DNA from 3 places in the Pedococcus sp. 2YAF34 genome. Region 2 is predicted to be linked to each of the others. Evidence: predicted binding sites of a transcription regulator. Region 2 holds the regulator's gene; each other region holds the start of a gene.
What was found. Region 2 encodes HrcA, which represses chaperone genes, less so after heat shock. Its sites were predicted from a motif close to TTNGCACTCGNNNNNNNCGAGTGCNAA; they were not measured.
Positions count from the first base shown of each region.

Region 1: the regulator HrcA is predicted to act here: its motif matches at 1,830-1,856, upstream of AB4Z02_RS08735 (Hsp20/alpha crystallin family protein).
Region 3: the regulator HrcA is predicted to act here: its motif matches at 3,714-3,740, upstream of groES (co-chaperone GroES).

Region 1 covers NZ_JBFRFA010000012.1:49,957-55,146, forward strand. The annotation lists gene AB4Z02_RS08725 (hemerythrin domain-containing protein) at 1-284, opposite strand, end outside; gene AB4Z02_RS08730 (MFS transporter) at 277-1,497, opposite strand; gene AB4Z02_RS08735 (Hsp20/alpha crystallin family protein) at 1,943-2,374, shown strand; gene AB4Z02_RS08740 (extracellular solute-binding protein) at 2,555-3,931, shown strand; gene AB4Z02_RS08745 (carbohydrate ABC transporter permease) at 3,951-4,844, shown strand; gene AB4Z02_RS08750 (carbohydrate ABC transporter permease) at 4,841-5,190, shown strand, end outside.
Region 2 covers NZ_JBFRFA010000001.1:166,064-171,253, forward strand. The annotation lists gene AB4Z02_RS00815 (SigE family RNA polymerase sigma factor) at 1-101, shown strand, start outside; gene AB4Z02_RS00820 (Gmad2 immunoglobulin-like domain-containing protein) at 98-1,240, shown strand; gene AB4Z02_RS00825 (16S rRNA (uracil(1498)-N(3))-methyltransferase) at 1,271-2,014, opposite strand; gene dnaJ (molecular chaperone DnaJ) at 2,022-3,146, opposite strand; gene hrcA (heat-inducible transcriptional repressor HrcA) at 3,199-4,230, opposite strand; gene AB4Z02_RS00840 (DUF3097 domain-containing protein) at 4,392-5,190, shown strand, end outside.
Region 3 covers NZ_JBFRFA010000017.1:71,427-76,616, reverse strand. The annotation lists gene AB4Z02_RS11115 (alkaline phosphatase PhoX) at 1-106, shown strand, start outside; gene AB4Z02_RS11110 (THUMP-like domain-containing protein) at 239-1,471, opposite strand; gene AB4Z02_RS11105 (DUF6299 family protein) at 1,563-2,660, opposite strand; gene AB4Z02_RS11100 (GNAT family N-acetyltransferase) at 2,801-3,622, opposite strand; gene groES (co-chaperone GroES) at 3,904-4,197, shown strand; gene groL (chaperonin GroEL) at 4,299-5,190, shown strand, end outside.

The DNA.
Region 1 (5,190 bases), on a different contig from region 2:
GACGCGGCTTCGGCCAGGACCGTCTCGATCTCACTGTGCTCTCGCTGGAGGACAGCGATGTGGCCGAGGAAGTCGTGGGCCAGGTGGGGGAACAGGCCGTGCTCCTCGACCGCGGTGTGGGGTCGCAGGATGGCGCTGATCCGCCGCGCCACCACCGCTGCCCCGTCGACATCACCCTCACGGACGGCCACCCGGACGTGGGCGATCTCGGCGACGACGGCGTCGTGCTCGCGGGTGAGCTCGGCGATGGCAGCGATGTCCTGGCAGCCGCAGTACTCACACACGGGCGACACCGACCTCGCGGGCCCTGGCTGTCGAGCGGACGATCGTCAGCGACAGGGCCAGGCACCCGAGGGCCACCAGCGCGAGCAGGACCAGCCCGAGGCCGTAGGAGCCGCGGCTGGCGTAGACGCTGCTCATGATCAGCGGAGGCACGAAGCCGCCGAGGCCACCGGCCGCCCCGACGAGCCCGGTGACGGAGCCGACCTGTGCGGGCGGCGCGCTCCTCGCCACGAGCGCGAACGTCGCACCGCTGCCGGCTCCGAGGGCGGCGGCCATCGCGAGGAACGCGATGGTGCCGACCGGCATGAGGTCGGGGGTCGTGGCCTGCAGCGCCGCACCGGCGGCGACGACCGCGAACACCCAGGCCAGCACGGTGACCGCGCCGACCCGGTCGGCGAGCCAGCCGCCCACCGGGCGCATCACCACGGCCAGGACCACGAAGCCCGCCATCCGGTTGGCGGCGTCGGCCTGCTCGAGGCCGTAGGCGGTCTTGAGGTAGGCCGGCAGGTAGACGGAGAAGGCGACGTAGCCGCCGAAAGCGATGGCGTAGAGGACGCACGCCTGCCACGCGATGGGCAGCCGCGCGGCAGCCCCGAGGCGGCTCAGCACCGAGGTGGTCGGGACCACGCGCCCCGGTGCGTCGCGAAGGAAGAGCCAGGCCAGCGCTGCATACGCCACGAGCGCGAGCGCGGTGATGAGGAAGGGTGCCTTGTCGCCCACCTCGGTGACCAGGCGCACGGTGGTCAGGGCGCTGACCGCGGTGCCGCCCATGCCGGCGCCGAAGACGCCGATCGCGAACCCGCGCCGCTCGGGCGGGAACCACGCGTTGACGAGCGGCACCCCGATGGCGAACGCGGTGCCGCCGATGCCGAGGAAGAAGCCGCCGACGAGCAGCCCCGCGAGAGAGTCCTGGCCCAGCAGGCCGATGAAGAGCACCGGCACGACGGTCGCCAGAGACACGATGGGGAACATCACCCGGCCGCCGAAACGGTCGGTCAGGGCGCCTACGGGGATGCGACCGACCGAGCCGACGATGACCGGGACGGCCACCACGAGGGCCTGCTGCCCCGAGGACAGCGCGAGCAGGTCCTTGAACCGCGGCCCGAGCGGGCTGAGGAGGGCCCACGCCCAGAAGTTGATGGCGAAGCCGGTCGTGGCGAGGACCAGCGCACGCGTGGGCGTGCCCGCCGAAGTGGCGGTGGCGTGCTCCCTCATCGCTCGTCCTCCCTGCCGGAGTGCCGCGCTGCTCTCACCTTCGGCCCCTTTCTAGCCCAAAATCGCTCGAATAGGGAGGCCTTCCACGACCTCCGCCCAGAGCCTCGCGGCAGCGCGGGGCCGGTACGCGGGACCAAGGGCCCGACTTCGTCCCGCCCCCGGTTCGGCCCGCCCGCCCGGCTGGTCAGCGCGCCCGTGGCCGGCCCTCTGTGCCGCACGCAGCTCCCGGTTCTGGGCCCCGAGGTCCCGAACCATGCCGATGCCGGCAAGGTTCAGCCCGGCCTGGAGCAGGTCACGGATGCGCCGCATGCGATCGAGCTCGTCGGCTGGTACTTGCGTCCAGCTCTGCCAAGTGCTAGAAGAAATCTATACCAGATGCCACAGATCGCGGCCCGATCCGTGGCAGTGGAATGCATCAGGACCAGAAATGACGGAGGTGGAGACGATGCTGATGCAGACCGACCCGTTCCGAGAGCTGGACCGGCTCACCCAGCAGGTGTTCGGCACCCACGGGACGATGGCCCGCCCTTCGGTGATGCCGATGGATGCGTGGCGCGACGGCGACGTGTTCCACGTCGAGTTCGACCTGCCGGGCGTCGACCCGGACTCGATCGACCTGGACGTCGAGCGCAACGTCGTCACGGTGAGGGCGGAGCGTCCCTCGCGTGCCAGTGACGCGGAGGCCATCGCAGCGGAGCGGCCCCGGGGGGTCTTCAGCCGGCAGCTGGTGCTGGGGGACAACCTCGACACCGAGCACATCTCGGCGCAGTACGAGGGCGGGGTGCTGAGCCTGCAGGTCCCGGTGGCGGAGAAGGCGAAGCCGCGCAAGATCGCGATCACCGGCACCGCCCAGGGGCGTCGGGAGATCCACGCCTGAGGTGAACAGGGAGGTGCCGGGAAGGGCGCCCGCCGGCTGCCGGTGGGCGCCCTTCGCGTGGCGGTCTGCACGGGGCCGCTGCGGGGCGCAGGGCGAGAGGCGTTTCTCCACCGGAGGGCGGGGTAAGAGCCGCGGGAAGGGGCTGTCAACCAGGGTGGCCCTGCGACGGAGGTGCCCTCGATGACCCGCAGACGACTCGCCGTCCTCAGCCTGGTGCCGATCCTGCTCGCCACCGGCTGTGCCGGCGTGGGGAGCAAGAGCTTCGGCGGGGGCGACAGCTCGGGGAAGTCCGGCAGCACGTGGTCCGGGACCCCGTCCGGCAAGCTCAACATCATGGGCTTCGGGGGCGAGGACGAGGTGGCCCAAGCCCGCATCAGCGCCTTCCAGAAGGCCTACCCGGACGTCAGCGTCACCCACAACAAGGGTGACTTCGACGCCCAGCAGTTCCTCACCGCGCTCGCCAGCGGCAACCCGCCGGACCTCGTCTACATCGACCGCAACCTCATCGGCACCTACGCCGCGAAGGGCGCCCTCCAGCCGTTGTCCGACTGCGTCTCGGGCCAGCAGGTCGACACCGGGCAGTACCGGCCGGCGGCCATGCGGTCGGTCACCTACAAGGACAAGCCGTATGGCATCCCGGAGTTCTACATCGTGTCCGTCGACCTCGTCGACGCCAAGACGGTCAAGGCGGCCGGCCTCACCGTCGACGACATCCAGACCAAGGACTGGGCCGCGCTGAAGGCGACCTCCGCCAAGCTCTACGAGGGCTCGGGCATCAAGATCAAGCGGATCGGCTACGACCCCAAGCTGCCCGACTCCTTCCCGCTGTGGGCTGCCATCAACGGCGCCGAGATCGTCAAGGCCGACGGGTCTCCGAACCTCAACGACCCCAAGGCCGTCGAGGCCCTCGACTTCGCCCTCGGTCTCGTGAAGGACCAGGGCGGCTGGGGCAACTTCAAGGCGTTCCGCGACTCCTACGACATCTTCGGCGAGAAGAACCCGCTCACGGTTGGCTCGATCGCGGCCTTCCCCATGGAGAACTGGTACGTCAACGTCCTGCGCGACTCGCGCAAGGCCGGCCTGCAGCTCGGCGCCGCCCCCATCCTGGGTCGCGACGGCAAGCCGGTGAGCACCCTCGGCGGCCAGGCCTGGGCGATCCCGAAGGGCGCCAAGAACCCCAAGGCCGCGTGCGCCTGGGCCAAGACGATGACCACGACGGACACCTGGATGAAGGCCGCCGAGGCGCGGATGGCGACGGTGAAGAAGGACGGCAGCTTCTTCACCGGTCTGTTCACCGCCAACAAGCAGGCCGACGACCAGATCCGCGAGAAGTACCTCACCAAGGCCCCCGACGCCGGCTTCGAGCAGGCCATCCAGGCGTTCTACGCCACCCTCGACTCGGCCAAGGCGCTCAACCCCTCCCCGGCGGGCGCGGAGATCGACGCGGCGTGGAAGAGCGGCGTGGCCCGGGCCCTCGGTGGCCAGTCCGCCAAGGCAGCACTGGACCAGGCGCAGAAGGAGGCCCAGGCGGCGTACTCGAAGGTCTCCGGTGGGTAGAAGAGCCTCCCGCAGCGCGGTGAGCCGGCACGAGAGCCGGGGAGGCTGGTGGTTCATCGCGCCGTGGATCGTCGGGTTCCTCGTGTTCACGGCGGGGCCGATGGTCGTGAGCCTGGTGCTGTCGTTCACGGACTACTCGCTCGTCGGGCAGTCGCACGCTGTCGGGCTCGAGAACTACCGCGACCTCTGGTCCGACCCCCGGGTCAGGACGTCCCTGGCCAACACCTTCACGTATGCCGCGATGTTCGTGCCGCTCGGCACGGCCGTGGCCCTCGGGCTGGCCATGCTGCTGCAGCGGGTCGGGCGGATGGCGGGCTTCTTCCGCACGGCCTTCTACCTGCCGGTGATGACTCCGGCCGTGGCGGCGGGCGCGATGTTCCTGCTGCTGCTCAACGGACAGCGTGGCCTGGTCAACGAGGTGCTCGGGTGGGTCGGCATCGACGGGCCCAACTGGACCACCGACCCGGCGTGGCTGAAGCCGTCGCTGGCCGTGGTGAGCCTGTGGACCGTCGGCGGCAGCATCGTCATCTACCTCGCGGCGTTGCACAACGTGCCGCGGCAGCTGCACGAGGCGGCCATGCTCGACGGCGCCGGACCCGTGCGCCGCTTCTGGCACATCACGCTCCCGATGATCTCCGGCGCCCTGTTCTTCACCGTCATCACGCACACCATCGCGGCGATGCAGATGTTCGACCAGGCCTACACGATGTTCTACGGGCCACAGCAGAAGGCGACCGCCTCCGACGAGTCGCTCGTCTACATGGTCTACCTGTTCCAGAACGCGTTCCAGTTCTTCAAGATGGGCTTCGCGTCGTCCATGGCCTGGCTGCTGTTCGTCATCATCCTGCTCATCACCGCCCTGCAGTTCCGGATCGGCAACCGGTTCGTCTACTACGAGGGGGAGAGCCGATGAGCGCCCTGGACGAGTCCACCCCACCTGCAGCCGCGGCGGCCTCTGCCGGCAAGGACGTGGGACCGGGCACCGGGTGGGGTGAGGGTGCTCCGTCGGCCCCCTCGCGTCCGGGTCCCCGTTCGTGGTCGTGGTGGTCGCCGCTGCGGCTGGCCCTGCTGTGGCTGGCCACGGCCGCCTTCGTCTACCCGCTGGTCTGGCTGGTCAGTGCGGCGCTGAAGCCCAAGTCCCAGGTGTTCGACAACAGGCTCATCCCGTCCGACGTGCAGTGGCACAACTTCGTCGAGGTGTGGCGGGCCGGCCCGGTCCTGCAGTGGCTCGTCAACTCGGTGGTCGTCGGCCTCATGGC
Region 2 (5,190 bases):
CCGAGATCGCCGACGCCCTCGGCATCTCCGCGGGCTCGGTAAAGGCCCATGCCCACCGTGGGCTCGCCTCACTGCGCGACCGGGTGGAGGTCGGGCGATGAGCGACCGCACGGACTTCCTTCACCCCGACCTCGAGCCGGGCGAGCTCGAGCGCGTGGAGCGGCGGCTGCGGCAGTCACTGGCGCACGAGGCCCGCAAGATGCGCCCCGGCGACCGCCTCGACGCGATCCTGCAGGAGGCGCACGAGGTCGGCCCCGCGACCGGTGGGACCGGTTCTCGGCACTGGCTCGCGCCGGTGGCTGCCGCGGCACTGGTCGCCGCCATCGCCGGAGGCGCCTGGTGGGCGACCCAGGACACCAGCGGCACGCCCGGTCCTCCTGCCGGCTCGCCGTCGGCGTCGGCCCCGTCCGTCACCGGAGCTCCGACGACGGCGCCCCCGACCGCCCAGACCTCGCCGACGGGGTCGACTACCAGCGGAACCGGTGCGACCGTGCAGGCTGCCCTGCCTGCCTACTTCGTGGGCCCCATCGGCGACACCACGCCCACCTACAGGTTGTTCCGCGAGTTCGTGCGTGGTGAGCTGCCCCGGGCAGCCACCGACGCCGACCGGGTGCAGGCCGCCCTGGCGGTGGCCATGAACGCCCAGCCCTACTCGAACACCGACGGCTACCTCCAGCCCTGGTCGGGCACCACCGTCTCGTCGGTGAAGGTCACCTCCGACACGATCCAGGTGGAGCTCAGCGGGCCCGGCGCCGAGGGCTTCACGCCCGAGGTCCAGCGGCTCGCCGTGCAGGAGCTCGTGTGGACGGCCCAGGCCGCCCTGGGGCGGGGCGTGATCCCGGTGCGCTTCCAGGTCGCGGGCGGGGTCACGACCCTCTTCGGGTCGATCCCGACCGACCAGCTGTTCACCCGGCCGTCCGCCGATCTTTCCTGGCGCGACCTCGCACCGATCTGGGTCACCGCCCCCACCCGCGACCAGGTCCTCCCGGCCGGCACGCCGGTCACGCTCAGGGGCGAGGCCACCGTCTTCGAGGCCACCCTGCAGTGGGAGCTCGACCGCGGCACGACCACGGTCGGGAGCGGTACGGCGATGGCCACCATCGGGGCGCCGTCGCGCGGGACCTACTCGGTCGACCTCGGCCGGCTCAGCGCAGGCACCTACACGGTCCGGGTGAGGTCGGCGAGCCCCAAGGACGGCACGGTCGCGGCCGAGGACTCGGTGACGTTCACCGTGCGGTGAGGCGCGGGGCATCGCCCTCGCGGGACCGGCTCAGCGCCAGCGCGCAGCGGCGCTGAGCACCGCGAGCGCCGCGGGGCCGGCACTGGAGGAGCGCAGCACGCTCGACCCCAGGCGTACGGTGCGTGCCCCGGCGGCCTCGAACGCCGCAACCTCCTCGGGGGTGATGCCGCCCTCGGGGCCGACGACCACGACGACCTCGCCGGAGGCCGGGAGGTCCTGTCCGGCAAGGGGTTCGGTGGCGTCCTCGTGGAGCACGAACGCCGCGGAGGCCGCGGCCAGGCGCCCGGCGAGTCCCTTGGACGTCACCAGCTCGGAGACGACAGGGGTCCGCGGGCGCCGCGACTGCTTGGCCGCGGCACGGACGGTCGACTCCCACTTGCGGCGGGCTTTCTCGCCCCGCTCGCCCCGCCATTGCACGATGCTGCGCGAGGCCTGCCAGGGCACGACCTCGTCGACGCCGAGCTCGGTGGCGGTCTCGATGGCCTGGTCGTCGCGCTCCCCCTTGGCGAGCGCCTGCACCAGGACGAAGCGGGGCTGCGGCTCCGGCTCGACCGCCATGTCCTCGACCCGGAGGTCGAGCCGGGCGGGGGCGGCGGCCTCCACCACGCAGGTGGCCACCAGGCCCCCGCCGTCGGCGAGCAGGAGGTGCTCCCCCACCCCGATCCGGCGCACCGTCGCGGCGTGGCGGCCCTCGGCCCCGTCCAGGACGACCCGGGCTCCCGAGGCGGCACCCGCGAGCACCGCCTCGTCGACGAGGAACAGGGGCAGCGTCACGGCGCGGCTACTTGGCCTTGAACGCGTCGCGCAGCTTGCCGAACAGGCCCGGGTGGGCCGGCGAGAGACGCCCCTCGGGGCGCTCCTCACCGCGGAGCACGGCGAGCTGGCGCAGGAGGTCCTCCTGGGCGTCGTCGAGGCGCGTCGGCGTGACCACGTTGGCGTGGATGACCAGGTCGCCGCGACCGGTGCCGCGCAGGTGGGTGACCCCGAGCCCGCGCAGGGTCATCGCGTCGCCCGCCTGGGTGCCCGGCTTGATCTCGAGCTCGTTGACACCGTCGAACGTGTCGAGCTTGAGGGTCGTGCCGAGCGCCGCGGCCGTCATGGGCAGCTCGACCGTGCAGTGCAGGTCGTCGCCGCGCCGCTGGAAGGTCTGGTGCGGACGCACCGCGACCTCGACGTAGAGGTCACCGGCGGGGCCGCCGCCCTGGCCGACCTCGCCCTCGCCGGCGAGCTGGATACGGGTGCCGGTGTCGACGCCGGCGGGCACCTTGATCTTCAGGGTGCGCCGGGTGCGGACCCGGCCGTCGCCGGAGCACTCGAAGCAGGGGCTGACCAGCACCTCGCCGTAGCCCTGGCAGGTCATGCAGGGGCGGGTGGTCATCACCTGGCCGAGGAAGGACCGCTGCACCTGCTGGATCTCGCCGCGACCGCCGCAGACGTCACAGGTACGGCGCGAGGTGCCCGGCTGGGCCCCGTCACCGTGGCAGGTGGAGCACACGACCGCGGTCTCGACGGTGAGCTCCTTCTCGCCCCCGAACACCGCGTCGGCGAGGTCGAGGTCGAGGCGCACGAGGGCGTCCTGGCCGCGGCGCTGGCGCGACCGTGGGCCGCGCTGGGCCTGCCCGGCGCCCGCCCCGAAGAAGGCGTCCATGATGTCGCTGAAGGAGAAGCCCTGGCCGAAGCCGGCCGCGCCCGCGGCGTAGGGGTCGGAGCCCATGTCGTAGGCGCGCTTCTTCTCGGCGTCGGAGAGCACGTCGTAGGCCTGGGAGACCTTCTTGAACTGCTCCTCGGCCTCGGGGCTGGGGTTGACGTCGGGGTGCAGCTTGCGCGCCATCTTGCGGTAGGCCCGCTTGATGTCCTCCGGCGACGCGTCCTTGGAGACGCCCAGGTCCTGGTAGTAGTCGTTCAACGAGTGTCCTTGTCAGTGGTGCGTGGTCGCGCGGTGCCGTCGGGGACGACGGTCACTGCGCCAGGATTCGGGAGACGTAGGTGGCGACGGCCCGGACCGACGCCATCGTGGTCGGGTAGTCCATGCGGGTGGGTCCGAGGACGCCGAGCCCGGCGACCAGCTCGGAGCCGTGGCCGTACTCGGTGGAGACGACCGACGTCGACTGGAGCCCCGCGAACGGGTTCTCGTGGCCGATACGCACCGACACGGCGTCGGAGGTCTCACGGGCGGTGCCGAGCAGCTTGAGCAGCACGACGTGCTGCTCGAGCGCCTCGAGCACGGGGCCGATGGTGAGCGGGAAGTCGGTGCCGACGCGGGCGAGGTTGGAGGTGCCGGCCAGCACGACCCGCTCCTCCCGCTCCTCGACCAGGGCGTCGTCGAGCGAGCGCAGGACGGCCCGGACGAGGTCGCGGTCGGCCGGCTCGAACTCCTCCGGCAGCGAGCCGAGGGAGTCGGCCGCGTCGACCAGTCGAGCGCCGACCGCTCGCGCGTTGACCTTGGCCCGGAGCAGGCCGAGCGTGGCCTCCCCGTCGGGCGTGGACAGGTCGTGGGTCGTCTCGATGACGCGCTGCTCCACCCGGCCGGTGTTGACGATGAGCACGATCATCAGGCGGGTGCTGCCCATGGGCACGAACTCGATGTGCCGCACCGACGAGCGCGTCAGCGACGGGTACTGCATGACCGCGACCTGCCGGGTCAGCGAGGCGAGCAGGCGCACGGTGCGGTCGACGACGTCGTCGAGGTCGACGGCGCCCTCGAGGAACTGGCCGATGGCCGACCGCTCGGCGGCGGACATGGGCTTGACCGAGCTGAGCCGGTCGACGAAGAGCCGGTAGCCGGCGTCGGTCGGCACCCGCCCGGCGCTGGTGTGGGGGGCGGCGATGAGCCCCTCCTCCTCCAGGGCGGCCATGTCGTTGCGCACCGTGGCGGCCGAGACCCCGAGCTGGTGGCGCTCGAGGAGGGCCTTGGAGCCCACGGGTTCGGAGGTCTCGACGTAGTCCTGCACGATCGCGCGCAGCACGGCGAGACGGCGCTCCTCGCTCATCAGACACCTCCTGTGAGTCTGTCGTGGTGCGGCGGCGACCACCGCCGCACCGCTGGCACTCATGGTCAGCGAGTGCCAAGTCTACGGTGTTCCCGACCTCTCGGCCGCACCGGCGGCGCGCCCTCGCGAACGTCGGCGACCCCGCGGCATACCCTGCCTCGGTGTCCGACCGCTATGGCTCCGATGTCCTCTCCGGCGACTGGAAGGTCCCCCCGCGGGGACGCTCCCGCGAGGTGGAGGCCGAGACCGGCCTGGTCGTCGAGGACGTGCAGACCGGGTGGTGCGGGGCCGTCGTGCGCGTCGAGAAGGCCGGCGGCATGCGGGTCGTGCACCTCGAGGACCGCCGCGGACGCACCAGGGGCTTCCCGATGGGGCCGGGCTTCCTGCTCGACGGCGCCCCCGTCATCCTCACCCCGCCCACCGCCGCCGCCCGCGCCCAGCTCGCCGCGGCCAAAGCCGTGACGTCGCGGACTGCTTCGGGATCCCGGGCCGTCGAGGGCGCCAAGGCTCGCGTCGCCAGCGGTTCGCGCATCTTCGTCGAGGGGCGCCACGACGCCGAGCTCGTGGAGAAGGTCTGGGGTGACGACCTGCGCATCGAGGGGGTCGTCGTCGAGATGCTCGACGGGGTCGACGACCTCGCCGGGGCGATCCGCGACTTCGCCCCCGGACCGGGCCAGCGGATGGGGGTCCTCGTCGACCACCTCCTGCCCGGGACCAAGGAGGACAAGGTCGTCCAGGCGTGCCGCAAGGGCCCGTATGCCGCGCACGTCAAGATCCTCGGCCACCCCTACGTCGACGTGTGGCAGTCGGTGCGGCCGGAGCGGCTCGGGCTGCAGCAGTGGCCGGTCATCCCCCGCGGGCAGTCGTGGAAGCACGGCATCTGCCACCACCTGGGTTGGCAGGCCGACAGCCAGGCCGACATCGCCCGGGCCTGGAAGCAGATCCTCGGGACGGTGCGGT
Region 3 (5,190 bases), on a different contig from region 2:
GACGGGACCGTGCTTCTCGCCCGACGGGCGCGTGCTGTTCGGCAACGTCCAGGAGCCCGGGCACGTCTTCGCGATCAACGGCCCCTGGCGCACCTACCTGGGCTGAGGCCCTTCCCGGCCACGGTGACCGACGCGCGCCGCCCCTGGCGCCGTCGTCGAGCCCGTGACCGACACCGGCCGGCCGCGACCTCGGGGGAGAGTCGCGGCCGGCCGCGTTGTGCCGCGCCGTGTCGTGCTGTCAGCTGGGGCGCACGACGAGGACGACCTGGTTGCTGCGCACCCGGGTCAGGACGATGACGGCCTCGGTGTGCCCCTTCGCGGGCAGGCGCAGCTGGCGGCGCAGGAGGTCGGCGTCGATGCTGACGCCGCGCTTCTTGATGGTGAGGCGGTCGATGCCGTGGTCGCGCAGCCAGCCGCGCAGGGCCTTGACGTTGAAGGGCATCGCCTCGACGACGGCATACCGGCGCGCGTAGGGGACGTCGACGGAGCGGAAGGACCCGACGTAGCCGACCCCGGTGTCGAGCTCCGCCCCGTCGGTGGCCGCGGTGAGGGCTGGTACGAGGCCTGCACGCAGCACCGCGCGGTCGGGCTCGTAGAGCCACGGCCCGACGTCGGCGAGGTTGACCAGGGTGGGCGCCGTGGAGTCGCCGTCGTGCTCGGTGACGTGGACCGGCGACGCGCCCTCGTGCAGCAGCACCGCGGTGCGCCCCGGCGTGCGGGCCAGCGGCCCGAACCACACGGCGCACTCGACGACCTCGCCGTCGACCGAGGTCCACTGCGCCTCTGCGCCGGTGGGGAGGGCCGCGTGGGGGAAGGCCGGGCTCAGCTTCGCCCCGGTCGCAGGCAGGTCGCGGGCGAGCGCCTGCACCGTGTCCCACGAGGGTGACATCTCGTCGAGCCGGAAGAGCCGGCGCGTGCGTCCGCTGACGTCGGCGACCCCGGGGGTGCGCCGCGCCGGGTCCAGCCAGGCGCCGACGCCCCGGGCACCCTCGCCCGCAGGCGGCGTGAACTCCTCGGCCAGCCCCTGCTGGGCCGAGGACTCGGGCCAGTGGCGGAGGTTGACGCCCGCGATCGCGGCGGTCACCTCGTCGGCGTCGACGGCCCGCACCCGCAGGTCGAGGCCGGCCATGGCCATGGCGTCGGCGCCGATGCCACACCCGAGGTCGTGCACGGTGTGGATGTCCGCGGCCCGGAAGCGCTGCGCGTGCTGCGCGGCGACGTTGAGCCGGGTCGCCTGCTCGAGCCCGTCGGAGGTGAAGAGCATGCCCTGGGCGAACTCGCCGAACTTCGCGGTCGCCCGCGCCCGCAGCCGGGCCTGGTTGAGGGCGGCGGCGACGAGGTCGGGCTCGAACCCGGCATCGCGCAGCCGCTGCTGGAGGCCGAGGGCCCGCGACTCGTCGTAGGGCGGAAGGGACTGCAGCAGCCCCCACCCCTCACCGGTCGTGAGCCGGCGGAGCAGGGGGAGGTCCATGGCGAGCATTCTGGCGTATCCCGACCGGCCGGTCCGTGGGCCGGTCGGGTGGGGTGCGCGGGCGCCTCGGGTGCGGGTGTGCGGTGGTGGCTCAGCCCTGGGTGGAGAGGGTGACCGTCCCGCTCGCGCGCGGGTGCGAGCAGGCCGTGCCCGAGCAGGCGCTCAGGTCCACCGCCGCCTCACCGGAGCCGACCGCGAACGCGGTCGGACCGGAGACGACGAGGTGCCAGGTGTGCGTCGTCCCGTCGCAGGTGAGGTCGACCGGGGTGGCGATCCCGGAGGTGGTGCCCTGGATGAGCCCGCCGCCGATCGCCCCGGTGGCGCCCGCCGCGCAGGAGTATCGGCCGCTGAGGGCCACCTTCCCGTCGCTCGCGACCGTCCCGGTCGGGTCGAGGGTCGCCTGCGCAGCCGGTGCCGTTGCCGGGGCCCGGAACGTGACCGACACGGTCGTGGCGCCCTGGGCGGTGTCGGAGAGGACGGCGACCCAGAACGGGCCGGTGGGTCCGGGCGAGGCGGTCAGGACCGGCCCGCCGCTGCACCCCATGAGTACGTTCGCCTTGGGGTCCGACAGGAGCGCGATCGCGACGGGGTGGTCAGAGGCCGACGCGTCGACGACGAACCCCGCGCCGTCCGGGTCGTCGTAGCGGAACCACACCGCACGGTCGGCCGTCGGGAGCCCGCAGTCCTGGGCGAGCCCGGTCTCCAGCCGGTCCAGGCTCGCTGCCGCCACACCCTCCCGCAGCGTCGTCGGCAGGTCGGCCACCACCGTGGCCCCGCGGTAGGAGTCGTTGCGTGGACGGGGTGCGGAGGGGGCCGGGTGCCCGGTGGGCGTGCTCCGGGTCGTGGCGGCGGGCGACGGGGTCGACACCGTCCGGGGAGCGGCGCTTGCGGCGTGGCTCGGCAGGGCTCGCGGCCTGGTGGTCACGGCCCGGGGGTGCGCAGCAGACGCGGTGCCGGTCGTGGACGTGGCGCGCGAGGTGGTGACGGCGACAGGCGCGCTGCGGGTCGCCGTGGCGTCCGTGGTGCCTGCAGCCACCGTCAGGGCGGCCGGGGGACGGTCGGCAGGGGCGCTGGATGCAGGGGCCGGCGCAGTGGTCGGTGGTGCCTGGCCGGTGCTGGCCGCGGCACCGGCGACCGGCAAGAGGGCCACCGCGGACGCGAGAGCGATGGCGGCGTGTGTCGACTTCATCAAGTTCCCCCCGGAAGCTGGTGAGGGCTCCCGGTGAGCCCTCACCCCTCCAGACGCGTGCCGTCGTCGCGAGGTTGTCGCGCGATCACGCAGGTCCGCCGGAGGGTCCAGGCCAGGCGGGGCAGGTCACGCGTGACAGGTCACGCGGGGCGCTTCCACTCGTACGGCGTGGTGGTGGAGACCTTGACCAGCCCGGCCCGCTCGAGGATGGGGCGGGAGAACTCGGTCGAGTCGCTGTTGAGGTAGCGCTTGCCGTGGGCGAGGGCCGAACGGGCGCGAGCGGCCGTCAGCGCGCGGTAGATGCCTCTGCCGCGCCACTGCGGCAGCGTGGCGCCGCCCCAGAGCCCGGCGAACTCGGTGCCCGCGACCGGCTCGAGCCGCCCGGCGCTGACGACCTCGTCATCCGCCTCCGCGACCCACATCTCCATGTCGTCCCGGGTCCGCAGCCGGTGCAGGATCTGCTCGGCCATCTCCGCCTCGCGCTCGGGGGAGTCGCCGAAGACCTCCGCCTGCATCCTCAGCATCGCGCGGACGTCGGCCTCGTCGGTGACCTGTCGCACCCGCACGCCGTCCGGCAGGTCGACGTCGCCGGCGAGCAGGTGCGCGTCGCCGACCATGACCGACTCCGGTTCGTCCGGCACGAACCCGTGGTCGACGAGCGCCTCGTGCAGGCCCGGCGCGTGGTCGTGGCCGCGGGTCTTCCACTCGACCCGGACGATGTCCGGCAGCGCCTCGTAGTGGGCCAGCGCGCCGCGGACGAGCTCACGCACCGAGGCCTCGTCCGCCGGCCGGCCGTCGACGTCAAGGCTGCGGTAGCTGATGAAGCCGCGACCGCCGAGGAAGGTGGCCAGGACCAGCGGGCCGAGCCGGTCGACCACGACCGCGGACGGCACCTCCGCCTCCTCCCTCAGCTGGGAGTCGTAGGCGTGGAGCAGGGCGGCGGCGCTGGCGGCATCGGTCACGGCGACGACCCTGCCGGGGTGCGTGGTCCCGTGGCAATCGGGTTTCGCCGACGGCCGCCGCATCCGCCCTCGGCGAACATGGCGGGAACCGTTGGCACTCGAGTTGACCGAGTGCCAACTCCGTCTCTAGATTTGCCGTTGGCACTCAGGTTCGTCGAGTGCTAACGAGCCACCCGGTCGACCCCCGCGACGGCGACCGGACGGCAAGCACTCGGCACCACCCGGCAGTACCCGCACCATCCACCTGTCACTCCGACATTCCCGAAGGGGAGGTCCTCATCGTGTCGGTTTCCATCAAGCCGCTCGAAGACCGCATCGTCGTCAAGTCCGTCGAGGCCGAGCAGACCACTGCGTCCGGTCTCGTCATCCCGGACACCGCGAAGGAGAAGCCCCAGGAGGGCGAGGTCCTCGCGATCGGTCCCGGCCGCATCGACGACAACGGCAACCGTGTCCCGCTCGACGTCACCGTCGGCGACCGGGTCATCTACAGCAAGTACGGCGGCACCGAGATCAAGCACGGCGGCGAGGAGTACCTCATCCTCTCCGCGCGCGACGTCCTCGCCATCGTCGGCTGAGCATTCGCACCTGATGAGTGACGTGCCCTGTATGCCGACTGGTCGGCATACAGGGCACGTTGCCTTCGTTCCCTGATTTTCGCTGCTAGAGAAGGACTTTCATGGCTAAGACGCTGGAGTTCAACGACTCCGCTCGCAAGTCGCTCGAGCGTGGTGTCGACGCGCTCGCGAACGCGGTCAAGGTGACGCTCGGCCCCAAGGGCCGCAACGTCGTCATCGACAAGAAGTGGGGCGCCCCCACGATCACCAACGACGGCGTGACCATCGCCCGAGAGGTGGAGCTCGAGGACCCGTACGAGAACCTCGGCGCCCAGCTCGCCAAGGAGGTCGCGACCAAGACCAACGACGTCGCCGGCGACGGCACCACCACCGCCACCGTGCTCGCCCAGGCCATGGTCAAGGAGGGCCTGCGCAATGTTGCCGCGGGTGCTGCTCCGGCCGGGCTCAAGCGCGGCATCGACCAGGCCGTCGAGGCCGTCTCCGAGCGCCTGCTCGCGACCGCCCGCGAGATCGAGGGCAAGGACGAGATCGCCCAGGTCGCCGCGCTGTCCGCGCAGGACCAGGTCATCGGCTCCACCATCGCCGACGCGTTCGACAAGGTCGGCAAGGACGGCGTCATCACCGTCGAGGAGTCCTCGACCGCGACGACCGAGCTCGAGTTCACCGAGGGCATGCAGTTCGACAAGGGCTACATTTCGCCCTACTTCATCTCCGACGCCGAGCGCATGGAGGCTGTCGTCGAGGACGCCTACATCCTCATCAACCAGGGCAAGATCTCGGCCATCGCCGACGTCCTCCCGGTGCTGGAGAAGGTCGTCAAGAGCGGCAAGCCGCTGCTGATCATCGCCGAGGACATCGACGGCGAGGCGCTGTCGACCCTGGTGGTCAACAAGATCCGCGGCACGTTCAACGTCGTGGCCGTCAAGGCCCCCGGCTTCGGCGACCGCCGCAAGGCGATGCTGCAGGACATGGCCACCCTCACCGGCGGCCAGG